2 regions of the Arthrobacter sp. ERGS1:01 genome follow, and region 2 is predicted to be linked to the other one. Evidence: riboswitches for the same ligand, from Rfam matches in the RefSeq annotation. Region 2 holds a riboswitch; the other holds the start of a gene.
The links. Region 2 has a riboswitch for cyclic di-AMP ahead of AL755_RS24275 (M23 family metallopeptidase). Riboswitches for the same ligand answer to the same signal wherever they lie in the genome.
Positions count from the first base shown of each region.

Region 1 (9,034 bases), on a different replicon from region 2:
CACATGCAGCGCCAGGAGTGCTGCCATGAGCGGAGGGACCGGGAGCGTTCCGCCGGCCACAAGGTGTGCGCCGGCTGCCAGGCCAAGGATGGTGGCGCCGATCGCGGTGGTTCTGAGCAGCCTGAAGGGGGCGTGTGCGGTGCGCATACTGCTCCCTTCGATAGGCCGAGTGCATAGCCTATCGAGGAAAACCCTTACTGGGGAGTTGTTCGCGCCGTTATGACGTGGGCAGTTTTGCCAGGGTGTCCTCCGGCAGGCCCTCCGACGAGCTGTTTTGTTCGCCGTTCCTGGGACTTTCCTTGGCGCCGTCCCTGGCATGGTCCGTCAAGGCTTTGGGACCCAACACTCGGATCGCGGCGGTCACGGGACCGCTTTTGGGGCCCTCCGGAAGGGGCGGCAGGCGCAACGTGAAGCTGGTTTCGCCGGGATTGCTGGTGACGTCCACCGAGCCGTGGTGTGCCGTCATGATGGCCTGGACAATGCTCAGGCCAAGTCCGGTGCTTCCGTGGGTGCCCGTGCGGGCCACGTCGGCCCGGGAGAACCTGTCAAAGATGACGTCCCGGAACGCCGGGTCAATGCCGGGGCCGTCGTCGCTGACCTCGATGACGGCCGTGCCGTCGCTTTCCTGGCTGACGACGGTTGTCACGGTGGTTCCGGCCGGGGTGTGCTTGGCCGCGTTGGAGAGCAGGTTCAGGACCACCTGCTTGAGCTGGCCGTCGTCGCACTTGGCATTGACGGGTGAGTCGGGCACATCAAGTTTCCAATGGTGGCCGGCGGCACCGACCCGGACGTCGCTGACCGCGTCCATGACGATGGGGGTCAGATCGACGGTGCGCAGTTTCAGCGGCTGGCCCTCATCGAGCCGGGCCAGCATGAGCAGGTCCTCCACGAGCCGGCTCATGCGCAGGGATTGCGCCGTGACCCGGCCCAGCGAGGTCTTGCCGTCGGGGCTCAGCGACTCGGTCATCTGCAGCAGTTCGGTGTATCCGCGGATGGCAGTCAACGGGGTGCGCAGTTCGTGGCTGGCGTCGGCCACGAAGCGGCGCACCTTGGTTTCGCTGCGCTGGCGGGCCTGCAGGGCATGCGAGACGTTTTCCAGCATGGCGTTGAACGCGTGGCCCACGTTGCCCACTTCGGTGCCGGGCCGGGCTGCGCTGTCCGGGACCCGCACGCTCAAGGCGACCTCACCGGCGTCGAGCGGCAAATGGGCCACCTTGGTCGCGACGCCGGAAAGCTGCTCCAGCGGTTTCATGCTGCGGCGGATGATGAACGAGCCGGCCAGTCCCAAAAAGACCAGGCCCGACAAGGAAACCAGGATGATGGTCAGCACCAGGGCCGCCAGGGTTTGCTCGGAGGCAGCCAGTGGCAGTCCGGTGATCAGGACGTCACCGTTGGGCACACCGGTGGCCTTGAGCCGGTAGTTGCCGATCGAGAGGGTGGCGTCGGTCAGGACGCCGGTGGTGGGCAGACCTGCCAGTATTTGGGCGTCCGCGTTGGTGAGTTTCTGATGGGCGCCGGTGGCGTCCAGGATGCCCGCGTAACTGACGACGCCATTGCTCAGCACACCGCTGAGCTGCCCGGCGCTCGTGGCCCGGGCATTGAGCGGGTCCCGGGTGCCCCCGGCCGGCGGGGCGGAGAAGTAGAACTGGTTGGTGCGCAGGCTGGCCTGCTGGACGGAAGCGTCGAGCTGGTTGTTCAACGAAACACTGATCGTTGTGTAACTGACAAAACCCACCAGCGCACAAATGACCGTGAGCAGGGCAAGCATGACGGCGACAAGGCGGGTGCGCAGGTGCCAGGTGCCAGGGTGGATGGCCCGGGAGGCGGTGGCACGCAGGCTTGCCAACGCGGAGCGGCCCGCCGTTCCGTCTGTTTTCCCCGTCGCTGCCGGGGCGCCGTGGGTTACGCGCATGGCTTGATGACGTAACCGGCGCCGCGGACTGTGTGGATCATGGGTTCGTTGTCGGCGTCGATCTTCTTGCGCAGGTAGGAGATGTACAGCTCCACGATGTTGCTTTGGCCGCCGAAGTCGTAATCCCAGACCCGGTCGAGGATGCGGGCCTTGCTCATCACGTGGCGCGGGTTCTCCATCAGGAACTGCAACAGCTCAAACTCGGTGCTGGTGAGCGGGATGTCGACGCCGGCGCGAGCCACCTCGCGGGTGTCGCGGTTCAGGACGAGGTCGCCCACCGTGAGTTCGGCGGAATTGGGGGCCGTGACGCCGGCGCGTTGGACGATCCGGTGCAGGCGCAACAGCACCTCCTCCATGCTGAACGGCTTCGTGACATAATCGTCGCCACCGGCCGACAGCCCGGTCAGCTTGTCCTCGACGGCGTCCTTCGCCGTGAGGAACAAGGCCGGAATATCCGGGTAGATCGTGCGGATTCGGCCCAGCAATTCCACGCCGTCCATGCCGGGCATCATGACATCAAGGACCAGTACATCGGGGTGGAAGGCGCGGGCCGTCTTCAATGCGGCCTGGCCGTCGTGGGCCACGGCGATCTCCCAGCCGGCCAGTTCAAGGCCCATGCGCATCAGGTCCGCCAGCGACTCCTCGTCGTCTACGACGAGCGCGCGGATCGGCTCACCGCCTGGGCGGGTGAGTTTGCTGAGGCCGGCCGATGCAAAAGGAAGGGACATGCATCCATTCTCTGACGCTTGACCCGAATCCGTCTGTACGATTCCTGAATGTTCTCTGTGTTTCAGGGGCCTCATCCCGGCGCCCGCGTGAGACAGACCCGGGACCGCGAAACAGTGGCTGGCCAACGCCTGTTTCGCGGGGAAGAGTCTGTTTCGTGCCCCAGGGTCTGTCTCGGGCGCGTCCCGGGAACGACAAAGGCCCCTGCTTCCCTTATAAACAAAGGGAAGCAGGGGCCTTGCCACTTGGCGGTGACGGTGGGATTTGAACCCACGTCAGGCTCTCACCTGAACAACATTTCGAGTGTTGCACCTTCGGCCGCTCGGACACGTCACCAACGCGTCAACCTTACCGGGTCAACGGCCCACAACAAAAATGAGTGCAGCGGCGGCCGCCCCGATGGGGCAGGATAGGCGCATGGACAGTGCGACGCAGCGTGCCTGGAGCTGGCACAAACAAGGCTTGGACGGCTCGTTGGCGGGCAAAAATGCGGCGGAAACGCTCACCGCCGCCGGCTGGGCCCGCTCGGTGGGCGGAGCCAATCCCTACCTGTCCTTATTTGCGCGTGCGGGGATCCGGCGGGAAGAGGCCGACGCCGACGTCGCGGCCCTGCGCATCCATGAACTGCCGACGGCGCGCGGCTGCACCTATGTGCTCGGCGCGGACGACTACCCGTGGGCGCTCACACTCGGACTGGCGGCCGCCGAAACGCAGGCGAAGGTCCTGGACAAGCTCGACGTCCCCCGAGCGGATCTGGCCACCCTGGAACAGCAGGTCCTCGCGGTCCTGACGGACGCCGTCGAACCTCTTGACCCCAAGCAACTCAAGGACCAGCTGGGCGATGCCGTCCGCAGCCTCGGCGAGGCCGGCAAGAAGAAGGGCGCCTCCACCACGCTTCCCGCCGCCCTGGGCCTGCTGCAGGCGGACGGCCGGATCCGGCGCGTTCCGGTCAACGGCCGGCTGGACCAGCAGCGCTACGCGTACACGGCATGGGGCCTGGAAGCGGCCGCCGGGACGCCCGAGCAGGCCAGGACTACGCTCATGGAGCGCTACCTTGGCTGGACTGGCGGCGCAACGCTCAAGCAAACCCAGTGGTTCACCGCATTCACCGTGGCCCAAAGCAAGGCGGCGCTGGCGGGTGCCGGCGCGATCGAGGTTGACGGCCTGTGGATACTGCCGGCAGACGCCGAGGCGCGCGCCACCTTCACGGCGCCCAAGGACGAACAAATCCAGCTGCTCGCGGGAACCGACGCGTTGTTCCTGCTCCGGCGCAACGCCGGCGACCACTTCGCCGAACAAGACCAGGACCGCCAACTTGAGACCACCCGCCTGGCCCTGACCGCCGACCTGCCCGACCATCCCATCGTGGACCGCGGGCGCATCATCGGCCTGTGGCAATACGATCCCGCCGGGGAACGCATTGCCCACTGGCTCTTTGACGCACCCACCAAGGCCGTGGCGCACCGGATCAAGGAGGTGGAGGCGTTCATCCGCGAGGACCTGGGAGACTTCCGCTCCTTCAGCCTGGATTCACCGGCGTCGCGCGCGAAGCGCATCGCGGCCCTGGACGCGGCCGGTACCGCCTAGCCACGCGTCGGGCTGGGCGCCGACCCCGCGCCACACGATGCGCTCACCCATCGAGACGCTCATCTCGCCAAACTGGGGGCCGGCGTCGCCCAGGGTATAGGGCTGCATGATGCTCAGGGATGCGCCTTCAACGTGTTCGGTTGCCAGGTGGACGGCGTCCGTGCCCTGGTACCGCAGCGTGACGTCGGAGACCACGATGGACGCGCGAAGCTCATCTCGGCGTTCGGTCAGGCCGTGGTAGCAGTCGGCGATGATCTCCGTCGATTCGGGATTCTCCTCCTGGCGCGGTTCGGCCATGATGTAGACGGGCTGGCCGTCCGTGCCGATGCCGGCCGCAAACGGCAGGAACTCCCCGTACTTGCCCAGGCACTGGTGCGCAAAGGGCAGGGCGATGTTCAGCAAATTCTCCAGGTCCTCCTGCGCCGCCTCGGACACTGAATCCCGCCATGATGCCACTGCAAACCCCCGAATAAATTGTCCTGCGCCCGGTTATCGGGCCCGGCAGCCGACTTTATCAAGGCGCCGCGGCTGGTGCGGGAGCGGTTAGCGGTGGGCGCCGAAGAAATCCTTCAGCAGCACGGCGCATTCGTCCTCCCTGACGCCCGGGAACACCTCCACCCAATGGTTGAGCCTGCGTTCGCGCAGCACGTCAAACACGGACCCGGCTGCACCGGCCTTCTCATCCCAGGCACCAAAGACGACGCGCGGCACCCGGGCCAGCACGATGGCCCCGGCACACATGGTGCACGGCTCCAGCGTGACCACCAGGGTGCATCCCTCCAGCCGCCAGGCGTCCAGCTTTTGTGCCGCCTGGCGGATGGCCACGACCTCCGCGTGTGCCGTCGGATCCTTGTGCGCCTCACGTTCGTTGCGCCCCACACCCAGCACCGCGCCGTCGGGCCCGAGGACGACGGCGCCAATCGGCACGTCTCCCGTGGCCAGGGCCAGCTGCGCCTGTTCGAGGGCCAGACCCATCCACCGGGCATGCGCCGTCGTGGCGGGGGTCTCGATTTGGCGGGATTTCGCAGTGGAGGACACGGCTCAATGGTAGCTTTTATCTATGCGCGTACTGGTTGCGGATCATCCGCTGATTGCCCACAAATTAACCGTCCTGCGGGACAAGACCACCCCGTCGCCGATTTTTCGGCAGCTGACGGAGGAGCTTGTCACCCTGCTGGCGTACGAGGCGACTCGCGAAGTCCGCGTCGAGCCCGTCAACATTGAAACTCCCGTGACCGCCACCGTGGGTACCGGACTGACCAAGCCCACCCCCCTGGTGGTGCCGATCCTGCGCGCCGGCCTGGGCATGCTCGAGGGCATGACCCGCCTGCTCCCCACGGCCGAGGTCGGCTTCTTGGGCATGGCCCGCAACGAGGAAACCCTCGAGGCCATCACCTACGCCGAACGCCTCCCCGAGGACCTGACCGGCCGCCAGGTGTACGTCCTGGACCCGATGCTGGCCACCGGCGGCACGCTGATCGAGGCGTTCAAGTTCCTGTTTGACCGCGGCGCGGCCGACATCACCTGCATCTGCCTGCTGGCAGCCCCCGAGGGCCTGGCCAAGCTCGAGGCCGCCCATGGCGACCGCGACAATGTCCACGTGGTCCTGGCCTCGATCGACGAAGGCCTCAACGAGCAGTCCTACATCGTGCCCGGCCTGGGCGACGCCGGCGACCGCCTCTACGGCGTCGTGGACTAACCCACGCTTGCCACCTAAAACTGTGACGCGGTAGTTGCTGAAAACGTTCTCGTTTTTAGCAACTACCGCGTCACAGTTGGTTAAGGCGCAATTCGTGCCGGCCTAGTACCAGCCGACGGCCACTTCCTGAGCCCAGGCGCCGCAGGGGCTGCCGTAGCGCTCCGAAATGTAGCCCAGGCCCCACTGGATCTGCGTCTTGTAATTGGTGCGGTAATCCGCCCCGGCGCTGGCCATCTTCTCGGCCGGCAGCGACTGGGCAATGCCGTACGCGCCGCTGGAGACGTTCTCGGCGGACGTCAGCCAGCTGGACTCCTGCGTCCACAGCTGGTTCAGGCAGCCCATCTGGTCCTGGCCCCAGCCCTTGGAAGCCAACAGGCTTGAGGCGTAGGCCTGGGCCGCGGCCGGATCATCGACCAGCGCCGGAGCGGCGGCCTTCACTGGAGCAGCGGCCTTGACCGGTGCAGCAGCCTTGGCCGGAGTGGGCGTGGGCGTCGCAACGGGAGTTACGGCGTCGGCCTCGCTCTTGACGGTGGTGGAGGGCTTGGCTGCAGCCTTCGTGGAGCCGACCTGGATCCGGGAGAAGTCGATGGCGATGTCCGTGGGCGCCGAAATGGCGGACGGGGTCGCTGCGGCAGACGGGGCCGCCGTGGCCGCGACGGTGGCAACATAGCTTGCCGCGGACAGAGTGTTGCTGGAGGTGTTGGTGGCCGCCTGGGCGAGTCCGCCGCCGGCCAGCAAGACGCCGGCTACGGCAACAATGGCCATGCGCCGGACGGGGCCGGCGGCCTTGGAGCGGGAGCGGGCCGCTGCACGGGTACCGGTTGCGGTCGGTGCGGTTTCGGCTGTGGATGGGCGGACTGATTCGGCGCGGCGTCGGCCGTGCTGGGGTGCTGCAGACATAGAAATAGAGCCTCTCTACGCCTGCGAGGTGAGCTGTCGGGAACGGATTAGAGCATCCGGCCGGGCGGCAGGCAGCAACAACTGCTTGCGTTTCGGCTTAACCCCAAGGGCATCCAAGTGGAGGCCCGTAAAGATTGGGTCCCCCGTCTCTGCCATACATGTGAACGGGAAATGGGCGGCGGCAGAGCTCGGCGATCCGTCCATTTGTGCCAAGGAACCGTGGGTGGTTCGGCGGGCACGTTTTTCACACTACCCAACCTTTTCGGTGATGTCACATTTTGGTAACGGCCGTGAGGGGTTTCATATTTACTTAGCATTGCTAATGAACTAGGCTGCTTTGTAGTAGATACGTAACCTTGTGAGCCAGGCAGATACAGACGATGACGCAGAATTCAATGAAACTTTCGACGCCGGGGCCAGCCCCGGAAGCGACCCCTCCGCAACGCCAGGCGCGGACCGAGGGGGTGACGAAGAACACATCACGACCCACCGGCGCGGCGCCGCTCGCCGCCGAACTTCGTGTGGCAATCATGCGCACCTCGCGCAGGCTGCGCGCGGAAGCCGCCTCCCATGACATCAGCCCCGGCCAGTACTCGGTCTTGGCCGCCATCCTTCGCGCCTCCATGACGGTTGGCCAGCTGGCCGAACGCGAAAAAATCCAGGCACCGTCCATGACCCGGATCGTCAACGACCTGGCCGCCGCCGGCCATGTCACGCGGGGGGCAAACCCGCTGGACAAGCGCCAGGTGCTGGTCCAGATCACCGACGACGGCGCCGCGGTGCTGGAGCGGGCCCGGAACAAGCGCACCCAGTGGCTGGCCAAGCGGGTGGCCGCACTGACGCCCGAACAACGTGCCACGCTCCATGAAGCGGCCCTGATCCTGGCGGAGATGAGCAGCTCATGAACGCCATGTTCCGCGCCCTGAAGGTGTTCAACTACCGGCTCTGGGTGACCGGGGCATTGGTTTCAAACATCGGCACCTGGATGCAGCGCGTTGCCCAGGACTGGCTGGTGCTGACGGTGTTGACGCACAATTCCGGAACCGCAGCAGGCATCACCACCGGCCTGCAGTTCCTCCCGATCGTCTTCCTTGGGCCCTTTGCCGGGCTGCTGGGCGACAGGGTCAACAAACGCAAGCTTCTGCTGTGCACCCAGACGGCCATGGGCCTGTGTGCATTGCTGCTGGGGCTCCTGGTGGTCACCCACTCGGTGCAACTGTGGCACGTCTACGTGCTGGCCCTGCTGCTCGGTGTTGCCAGCGCCTTTGACGCCCCGTCGCGCCAGGCGTTTGTCTCCGAGGTGGTCGCCAAGGCCGACGTCCCCAACGCCGTCGCCCTCAACAGCGCCTCCTTCAACCTGGCCCGCCTGGCCGGCCCCGGTGTCGCCGGACTGGTCATCGCCGCCTTCGGCACGGGCCCGGCATTCCTGATCAACGCGGCCAGTTTCGCGGCCGTGATCGTCTCCCTGTGGCGGATGCGGGTTTCGGAACTGCAACCATCCGTTCGCGTGCCGCGGGCAAAGGGGCAGATCCGCGAGGGCTTCTCCTACATCCGGCAACGCCCGGACCTGATGATGATCATGGCGCTGGTGTTCATGATCGGCACCTTCGGGATGAATTTCCAGATCACCAACGCCCTGATGGCCACCACCATCTTCCATCTGGGGCCGGGCGAATACGGCCTGCTGGGCTCGGTCATGGCCGTGGGCACCCTGGCGGCGGCCCTGCTGGCCGCCCGCCGCAAGAACATGCGCATGGCCTACATTGTTGGCGGGGCGCTGGCCTTCGGGGTGACGGTGGCCATCGCCGCCTTCATGCCCAGCTACGCCCTGTACGCCCTGGCACTGGTCCCGGTGGGCCTGGCCTCCCTCACCTTCATGAACGCCTGCAACACCACCGTCCAGCTGACCACGGATTCGGCCATGCGCGGACGCGTATTGGCCGTCTACATGGCCGTGCTGCAGGGCGGGACGCCCATCGGGGCGCCGCTGGTGGGTTGGATCGCCACGGAGTTCGGCGCCCGCTGGTCCCTGGGGATCGGCGCGGTCGTGTCCGTTGCGGCGGCACTCATTGCGCTGGCCATGATGAACAGGCGCAACCACGTCCGCTTCCGCGACCAGGTACGCGGCCTGCGTCCCTTCGCCATGGCGCAGGCACTGCACCGCTGATTCCGGCAACTCCGGGGTCCTGCAACGCGGGTCAAAAAGGGCC
Region 1 is NZ_CP012477.1:489,531-498,564, forward strand. It holds gene AL755_RS02270 (hypothetical protein) at 1-147, opposite strand, end outside; gene AL755_RS02275 (sensor histidine kinase) at 218-1,912, opposite strand; gene AL755_RS02280 (response regulator transcription factor) at 1,903-2,640, opposite strand; tRNA gene AL755_RS02285 (tRNA-Ser) at 2,885-2,974, opposite strand; gene AL755_RS02290 (DNA glycosylase AlkZ-like family protein) at 3,056-4,225, shown strand; gene AL755_RS02295 (hypothetical protein) at 4,169-4,660, opposite strand; gene tadA (tRNA adenosine(34) deaminase TadA) at 4,769-5,200, opposite strand; gene upp (uracil phosphoribosyltransferase) at 5,286-5,924, shown strand; gene AL755_RS02310 (hypothetical protein) at 6,027-6,824, opposite strand; cyclic di-AMP (ydaO/yuaA leader) riboswitch at 6,831-7,012, opposite strand; gene AL755_RS02315 (MarR family winged helix-turn-helix transcriptional regulator) at 7,289-7,729, shown strand; gene AL755_RS02320 (MFS transporter) at 7,726-8,991, shown strand.
Region 1: it holds a riboswitch for cyclic di-AMP, as region 2 does, so the genes downstream of both, AL755_RS02310 (hypothetical protein) here and AL755_RS24275 (M23 family metallopeptidase) in region 2, are expected to answer to the same signal.

Region 2 (9,034 bases):
CCACGGCCCTCCGCAGCCGTTCCAGCACCAGCGCCGTGGCCGATTCGCCCAGTCCGGGGCTCCATGCGGGGCGGCTGCGCAGCAGCGCCAACTGTTCCCGTGCCGGGTCCAGGGGCACGACGACGGCGTCCCCATCGTCATCCGTGAGGCCCGCCAGGATCCGGGCTGCTTCATACGGCGCCATCGCGGCGTGCGCCCCGGTCTCCGGGGCCGCGCTGCCACGCCCGGTGGTCTCTTGCACGGCTTGGGTCCCTCCGAGCACAGCCGGGGACACGCCGGCGGCGCGAAGTGCTCTGGCCACCTCGGCCGGGGGCCGTGCGGAGACGGCGACCGTGGGGGCAATCGCCGTGAGGCCCAGCCGCACGGCAACGTCCCCGGCCAGCAGTTCGGCGAGGCGGCCGGCGTCGTCCGCGGTGATGAACGTGGCGGCGGCCCCGAGGGTAATCCGGCCGTGGCGGGCCGCGGTGTCGTTGACCAGGTACTCCAGCGGCTGCGGGATGGGCGTGGCGGAGTGCTCGGTGAGGAAGTCAAGGATGTCCGCGGCGGAACGGCCGGAGGACAGCCCGCGCTGGATGGACGCGGCGCTAAAGCGGTGAACGCCGGCCGCGCCCGCGCCCTCCTGGTCCGCGAGCAGCGTCAGTTCGGCGGACAGTGCGGGGGACAGGTATCCGGGGGCGATGGCCGTGAGGTCGCCCTGCAGCAGGACATGGTCCACGGGCTTCGGCAGGGCCGGGGCCACGAGCGCGATGGCGGCGTCCCAGTCGCGGGCGATCACGGATGCGCCCGTCTCGGTGAGGGCGCCCGCCCCGGTGAGGCCCAGGATCTCGGCCTCGGCCAGGAAACCGGGCAGGGCCCGGGAGATGCGGCGGGCCGGGCGGGGGTGGTGCCAGGCATAGTGCGCGGCCAGCTGTTCGGCGGTCGGCGCCGGCACCTTCGGATGCTTCGCCTCCTCGACGCGTTCCGGCCGCAGGGTGGCGAGCACCCCAAGGACCGTGGCGCGCAGATAGGCGGCGTCGGGGCGGTGGACTCCGCCGCCGAGGACCGTGACCACGGGCTGTCCGGTGCCGATGAGGGAGGGCATCCGGTCGGCGTCGAGCCAGGCCGAAACGAGCCACAGCCACTGTTCGGCACGCTCGCGCTCCAGCCAGCCCTGTGCATCGGCCCGCCACTGGGAGGAGTCCGGGTCCAGGACGATGAGCCCGGCCATGGCGGCCAGCTCCAGATAAAAGTACGACTGTGCTACATCGACGTCCATGTCCTTGGCCGCACCGCGGACCGGGCGCACGCCCACGCCGCCGGTGCGCAAGGTGGGCAACGGCGTGCGGGCCACGGAATCCAGCAACCTGGACATGGTGCGCAACAGCGCCGCGACGGCGCTCAGGGCGGCGTTGTCACGCAGGGAGATCCGCACGGTTGCGAGCTTGACGGCCGGGGGAGCGTCCTCAAAGTGCGTGATGACGTGGCCGCCGCGCAGCAGCAGGCCCACCTCGCGGGGAAGCTCCACGTGCTGCTTGTCAACGGCGGCCAGCAGGCCGCGGCCCAGCAGCCAGTCCACGGGGCCGCGCGAGGCCGTGCCCACAACGCCCAGCGGAGGCCCGGGGACAAGTTTGGCCAGCAGCTCCGCCGTTCCGTCCGGCGCCCCGGCGAACACGGCATCCTGCGCGGACTGCGCGGACTGGGCGCCCGGTCCGGCCGGGCCTGCCGTTGCGACGGCACGGTCAAGGGCGTCCCGGCCGCCGGGCAGCGCGGCGGCCAGCTCGCGGTAGCTGCGGCCGAGTCCGGCGGGATGCGCGCCCAACATCTCGCGCACATTGGTGACGGGCAGGAACCGGGGGCCGCCGGCGTCGTCCGGTCCTGCATGCTCGGGGGCCGGGGCGGGCACGACGAGGGCGAGCCGGCACAGTTGAGCCGCAAGGGAGGCCGCCTGAGCGGCCGTGGCGCCGTCGGCCGCAGCGGCGAGCATTTCCGCCGTGGCACCGGGGAAGGCGGCGTCGGGTTCGGCAATGACGGTCAGCGCCGTGAGTAGCTGCAGCTGGGGCTGGTTGAGGCGGTCCAGGGCCCGGGCCAATCCGGCACGGCTCGTGGCCCGGGCGGCCAGGGCCGCGAAATCGGCGGCCGGGGGCTCCATCAGCTCGGGGCGGAGTCGCAGCAGCGCCAGCAGGGCGGCGTCGTCCCGGGAGGCAAGGTCGGCGGTCAGCTGCTCAAGGGTGGACATCAGGATTGGGCCGTGACGGGCATGCTTAGAGCCGGCGCCGGCGGGCAACCATGTGCACGATGCTGATGCCCATCATGACAAAGGCCACGGGCAGGCCGATCTCGGCAATGAAGTTGTACCCGGCCCAGGCTTCGCGCCCGCCCCACGCGACCAACAGGACGGCCAGCAGCGACGCCAGCGATCCAAGGGCGATGATCAGGGCGGCCACGTTGAAGACCTGCCAGCCGCGGCTGTCGGAGCGCGGCGTTGTGTTCAGGGGGCTCATGAACATAACGCTAACAGCGGACGGTAGAGTGACAAAGCCGCAGACGCAACGCCCAAGGCGGTAATCTAGAAGCTAGTAGACCAGCACGCCTTGACCCCTGTTACGTACCAGCTGCACATTTCACAGCCCTGGAGGTACCGCGAAAACTCCGCGCAGGTGTCAGTCGTGATTCCCCACAGATGAAATATAAGAGGTAAAGCAAGTGCCGATCGGCAAAGTGAAGTGGTACGACAACGAAAAAGGCTTCGGCATCCTGACGGCCGACGACGGCCGGGAAGTCTTCCTGCGCGCCAACGCCCTGGCCCCCGATGCCGGTGAGATCAAGCCCGGGATGCGCATGGAGTTTGGTGTGGCTGACGGCCGCAAGGGCGCCCAGGCCATGGCCGCAAAGGTCCTTGACCGCAGCCCGTCCGTGGCCAAGGCCAAGCGGATGCCCGCCCGTGACCTTGCCCCGATCGTCCAGGACCTCGTGTCCCTGCTTGAGCGTTCCGTAGGATCCCTGACCAACGGCAAATACCCTGAAGGTGACGCGAGCAAGATTGCCGCCGCGTTGCGCAAGGTTGCCGACAACTTCGACGCGTAACGGTGCCCACCATGACCGAACTTCCCACTGAATCCGCCACCACCACGGTAGAGGCCGCCGCTTCGGCGCCCGAGCCGCGCCCGGGCGTGCCCGTGTGGCGGGTGGGCAAGCCCGACGCCTTCCTGGCCGACGCCGTCTCCACCGCACGCGCCGCCGTCCGGGAGATTGCCGCCAATGACAACATTGGCAAGCACGTCGCGGCCCGCAGCGAAGGCGTCAGGGTGGTCACGCATCTCTTTGAATGCCTGCTGCCCGGCTACGTCGGCTGGCAGTGGTTCGCCACGGTGACCCGGGTGTCCCGGTCCAAGGACGTCACGGTCAACGAGGTCGGCATGCTGCCCACCAACGACTCCGTGCTGGCCCCGCCGTGGGTGCCGTGGGCCGAGCGCGTCCGCCCCGAAGACGCCACGCCCGATGAACCCGTCGAGCCCGAGCATCACGACGAGCCGGAACACGACGACGAGGATCACGAGGAGCCCGGTCACGACGACGACGACGACGCCTCGGAGACTGACTCCGAGCCCGCCGAGGACTGACCTCGCTCCCCGGTGTTTCGCGGGGACACATCCCCAAACGTTGAGAGCCCAGATAATCATGGTGATTATCTGGGCTCTCAACGTTGTGGGTGGGATCGGCTAGAGGTTTTCCACCACGTAGTCGATGCACTTGGTCAGCGCGGTGACGTCGTCAGGCTCGATCGCGACGAACGTGGCCACGCGCAGCTGGTTGCGGCCCAGCTTGCGGTAGGGCTCGGTGTCGACGATGCCGTTGGCGCGCAGCACCTTGGCCACCGCGGCGGCGTCCACCGACTCGTCAAAGTCGATCGTGACGATCACGTTGGAGCGGTCCTCGGGGTTCACCACGAACGGGGTGGCGACGGAGGAGGCCTCGGCCCAGGAGTACAGGCGGCCGGCGGAATCGGCGGTGCGCTTGGAGGCAAAGTCGAGGCCGCCGTTGGAGTTGAGCCAGCTGAGCTGTTCGTTCAGCGTCACCAGGGTGGAGAGCGCGGGCGTGTTGTACGTCTGGTTGACCAGAGAGTTGTCGATCGCCGTCTTCAGGTTCAGGAAGTCGGGCACCCAGCGGTCCGTCGCGGCAATGCGGGCTGCCCGCTCCAGGGCTGCGGGGGAGAACAGGCCAAGCCACAGGCCGCCGTCGGAGGCGAAGTTCTTTTGAGGAGCGAAGTAGTAGACGTCCGATTCACTGACGTCCACGTGCAGGCCACCGGCGGCGGAGGTGGCGTCAATGACCACCAGGGCGCCGTCGTCGGCCCCGGCAACACGCTTGACCGGTGCAGCCACACCGGTGGACGTCTCATTCTGCGGCCACGCGTACACGTCGACGCCGGCCTCGGCGACAGCCACCGGGCGCGTGCCAGGCTCGGCCTTGATGATCGAGGAGGCATCCAGGAACGGGGCGTTGTTGGTGGCCGAGGCAAACTTTGAGCCAAACTCGCCAAACGACAGGTGCTGGGCCTTCTTCTCGACCAGCCCGAACGAGGCAACATCCCAGAACGCAGTGGAGCCGCCAACGCCCATGATGACCTCATAGCCGTCCGGGGCGTTGAAGAAGTCCATCAGGCCGCTGCGGACCTCACCGACAAGGTTCTTCACGGGAGCCTGGCGGTGGGATGTTCCCAGCAAGGATGCACCGGCGGCAGACAACGCCGCAATCTGCTCCGGGCGGACCTTGGACGGGCCTGCGCCAAAACGGCCGTCGGCCGGGCGCAGGTTGGCGGGGATGGTGAGAGGCAGTGATTCGCTCACGAGGTGCTCCAAAAGTTAGTACGATGGAAGTTTTACGGCGTCATTGGATGTTGCCAATTCTGCCGTAGGACCGCATGCATCCCGAAATGTGGGCCGCATGCTGAAACAATCGCCGCCGGGCCGCGGCCGCCCGGAAACGCGCGCGGGAACAAAGGGCCGTTTTCTTCCCTTGTATTAAGCGCGATAACGTAGAGACAACAAGCCCCTGCCCGGAATCTCGCTCTATATAAGGAGGAATCTGACGTGACAGATTTGATCGACACGACGGAAATGTATTTGCGAACCATTCTGGAGTTGGAGGAAGAGAACATCACCGCCCTGCGGGCGCGCATCGCCGAACGCCTCCACCACTCCGGCCCCACCGTCTCACAGACCATCGGGCGCATGGAACGCGACGGCCTGGTGATCGTTTCCGGCGACCGCCACCTGGAACTGACTCCCGCCGGCCGCGACAAAGCCACCCGCGTCATGCGCAAGCACCGCCTGGCCGAAAGGCTCCTCTCCGACGTGATCGGCCTGGACTGGGCCTACGTCCATGAGGAGGCGTGCCGCTGGGAGCATGTGATGAGCGAGCGCGTTGAACAACGCCTCTATGAACTGCTGGGCCGTCCCGACGAATCCCCCTACGGCAACCCGATTCCGGGGCTGGAGGAGCTGGGCGGGGACGTTGCGCCGCTCTTCGCCGCGGGCCTGGTGACCCTCGTCGATGCCATGGCCACGTATTCACCCGAGCAGTCGGTCACCATCCACCGGCTTTCCGAGCGCATCCAGGTGGAACCGGAGCTGTTGACCCAGCTGGACGAGGGCGGTTTGCGCCCCGGGGCAAGGATTTCCCTGGCCCAGGTGGGCGAGTACATTTCCGTCCGGGTGCCCGGGATCGACGGGGCGCTGGAATTGCCGCCCGAGGTTGCATCCCACGTGTTTGTCTCCATGAACTAAAAAGCAAAAACCATGGGCTCCACCGTGCCTTTGGCGTGCGCCGGAGACATGTGTGAAATGTAACGGAATTATCACGGGCACGAAATTTACCGTATAGTAACAAGCTGACGCTGTAACCAAAGCGTTACCAACCTCCGGCACTGAGCCTTGCCTCCGGACGTTGGGCTGAAATACATCAGGCAAGGACGGGGGAACCACAACCGGCGAATTTCCTATTCGTCTTGGGGTGAAGCCTGGTTGGCCGGCACTCGAAATCCTTTGCGACGCAGTCCCTGCGACTGTGCCTTGGACAGACGTGTGCCGCGGACCGGGCCGGATCAAATGAAACACTCTCTGATCCGAATCCGACAGCTAACTCCGCAGGTGTCCAACAGAGAGGTAATTAGTGTCCGAGGTTAAGCAGCACGGCCGCCGTCGAGCGACCGCGCCCCTTTCTTCCCCCGAACTTTCCACCGCATCAGGAAGCCGCCGTGAGGCCCTGGCTGCCGAGCGTGCAGGCACCGAATCCCAGGGCGCCATCGCCGGGCTGGTGCGGGCCGGTCTGGCCAACGGTGCCGGGCAAAAAGTAGGCATCGCCCTGGCCGCCACGGGTCTTGCACTGGCCGTGACCGTACCCTCAGCAGTGAGCGTCCCGGTAGCCAATGTTGAGATGAAGACCGTGTCCGCGACGGAATCCGTTGTCACCGCGGCCGCCGATGTGCCGATTTCCTTTGTGACGCCAAATGTCGCCAGCGTCTTGAATCCCGACGGCCAGCTGAAGGAAACCCTGAAGGTCACCGCCGCCAAGGTCACGCCACAGGCAGCCAAGGGCACGCTGTCGGCCCCCCTGAAGACCCTCGTCAAGTCCTCCCCGTTCGGCCAGCGGATCAACCCGCTCACCGGCTCAGCGGGCGAGATGCACACCGGCCAGGACTATGCCATTGCGTGCTCAACGGCCGTCTTTGCGGCCGCCGGTGGCACCGTGACGTTCGCCGGCTGGCATGAATATGGCGGCGGAAACCGGGTTGTCATTTCCCATGGCAACGGCCTCTCCACCTCCTACAACCACCTCAGCTCCATTGGCGTGAAGGTTGGTCAGAAGATCGAGCGCGGCCAGCAAGTGGCCCTCAGTGGCACCACGGGAGCCTCCACCGGCTGCCACCTGCACTTCGAGGTAATTGTCGACGACGAGACCGTCGATCCGATGGGTTGGCTTTAATTCCTCCACAGGGTCGTTTAGGTCACGGAGTGACCACCTGACCGTGACCTGAACGTGACATTGGGGAAAATCTGTTGTACCGTCGTAATCGCGCCAACTTCGAATCAAGAGGGCGCCCATGAGTGGATTGCCTAGCTCTGCCACCGCCCATGGTCCGTTCGTATCAATCGTCTGGCAGGGGCGGGGGAACCAATATTCGGGCTTCGTTTTCAGAAGTCCTAGGGGTGAAGTCGCAGAAGCGCCTTCGTGGGAAGAGAACATTCTTTCCACTTGAGGATGCGCCAAGCGGCCGGGTGACTCCCATCCGAATCCGACAGCTTACCTCGCAGGCTTTGGGAGAGGATCCTTCTTGTCTTCAAATACCGCTCTTGGGCGCCACCGCGCCGAAGTCGCTAAGACCAGCCCGATCTCCGTCATCACGAAAGCCGTCAGCTCCAACGTCGGTGGTGTCGGTCGTCAAGCCGCTGTTATTGCAGCAGCCTCAGGGCTCGTACTTACCTCAGGAATTGCAGCAAATGCAGCTACCCCCACCGTGGAGCGCGCCTCCGACGGTGGCACCACGCTGAGCCTGAATTCGGAGCTCGCCTCCGCAGTGACGGCAGCATCAACGGTGAAGATCTCCTTCGCCAGCCCCGTTGTCTCCTCTACGCCGGCTCCTGTTGTTGAGGCTCCCGTCGTAGCAGCCCAGAGCAACGAGGTTGCACAGGAAGCACCCGCAGCAGAGGCAGTGGCAGCACCCGCCGCCGACGTGGCTCCGGCCGCCGAGGTTGCAGCACCGGCTGCAGCCCCCACCGTGACCACCACCGAAGCTCCGGCAGAGGCTGCAAAGCCTGTTGCCAAGAGCGGCATTGGTGCCACCATCGCAGCTGCCGCCCTGGCCCAGCTCGGTGTCGCACAGGACTGCACCATGCTGGCCACCAACTCCCTGGCTGCGGCCGGCATCAACTTCCACGGCTGGCCGGCAGGCTACCTGGCCCTCGGCCGCACGGTTTCCCAGGCTGAAGCACAGCCCGGCGACCTCATCTACTACGCCGACGGCGGCATGGGCATGGCCCACATCGCTGTTTACATCGGCAACGGCCAGGCTGTCCACGGCGGCTTCCTCGGAAGCACCGTTGTCTACTCGGTCAACGTAGGCTCCGGCCCGGTCTTCATCGCCATGGGCCACTAAGTAACAAGTCTTCACGCAAAGGGACCCCATCCTCGGATGGGGTCCCTTGCTTTTTAAGGAATCCGCACAGCTCCCTGATAGCTGCCCTCGGCACGCAGGCCGGATTGCTGGGGGACTAGCCTCCTTGCGAACCGGTCGCGGACACAGAAAAGCCGCGCCCGCAGCCCGGCCGCGTTGGCGGCCAGGCCGCAAGCGCGGCTGGACTGATGAGGCTACGGCTGGGCCGGGGGAGTTCCGCCGCCTGCCGCGGTCGCCGTGGCAACAACGGTCTCTTCAACGGCCGGTCCGTGCGTCTCGGTGGCGTTGGCGGTCTTTGAGCTGGTCCGGTCAATCGTGGTCGCGAGCGGGATCTCCTTCACGAACAGCAACAGGATCCCGGCCACGATCAGCAGCGGCACCATGTAGATGAAGATCGGGGTCAGCGCGTCGTTATAGGCGCCAATCACCACATTGCGCACTCCCGCGGGCAGGTTCCGCACGATCTCGGGGGTCAGCGAGTTGATTCCGCCGGAGCCGCCGGACCCGGAGCCGTTCATGCGCTCGATGAGCAGGTTCGCCAGCCTCGTGGCAAAGAGGCTTCCGACGACGGCGGAGCCCAGCGAGGCTCCGATCTGGCGAAAGTAGTTGCTGGAGGCCGTGGCCATGCCCACCTGGGAGTTCGGGAACTGGTTTTGGACGATCAGCACCAGGATCTGCATGCTCATGCCAAGCCCGATGCCCATGATGGCCAGGTAGGCGCAGATGACCCACACCGGCATGGCCGGTGTCATGGAGGACAGCAGCACCAGTGCGCCGGCAACAATGAACATGCCCGTGATGGGCAGCCACTTGTAGCGGCCGGTGCGGCTGACCAGTTGCCCGGAGCCGATCGAGGTGATGAGCAGTCCCGCCATCATCGGG
Region 2 is NZ_CP012479.1:145,160-154,193, forward strand. It holds gene AL755_RS04675 (helicase-associated domain-containing protein) at 1-2,215, opposite strand, end outside; gene AL755_RS04680 (hypothetical protein) at 2,241-2,480, opposite strand; gene AL755_RS04685 (cold-shock protein) at 2,683-3,063, shown strand; gene AL755_RS04690 (DUF3027 domain-containing protein) at 3,075-3,599, shown strand; gene serC (phosphoserine transaminase) at 3,699-4,826, opposite strand; gene AL755_RS04700 (metal-dependent transcriptional regulator) at 5,070-5,765, shown strand; cyclic di-AMP (ydaO/yuaA leader) riboswitch at 5,919-6,146, shown strand; gene AL755_RS24275 (M23 family metallopeptidase) at 6,151-6,963, shown strand; cyclic di-AMP (ydaO/yuaA leader) riboswitch at 7,098-7,309, shown strand; gene AL755_RS04710 (NlpC/P60 family protein) at 7,313-8,134, shown strand; gene AL755_RS04715 (MDR family MFS transporter) at 8,347-9,034, opposite strand, start outside.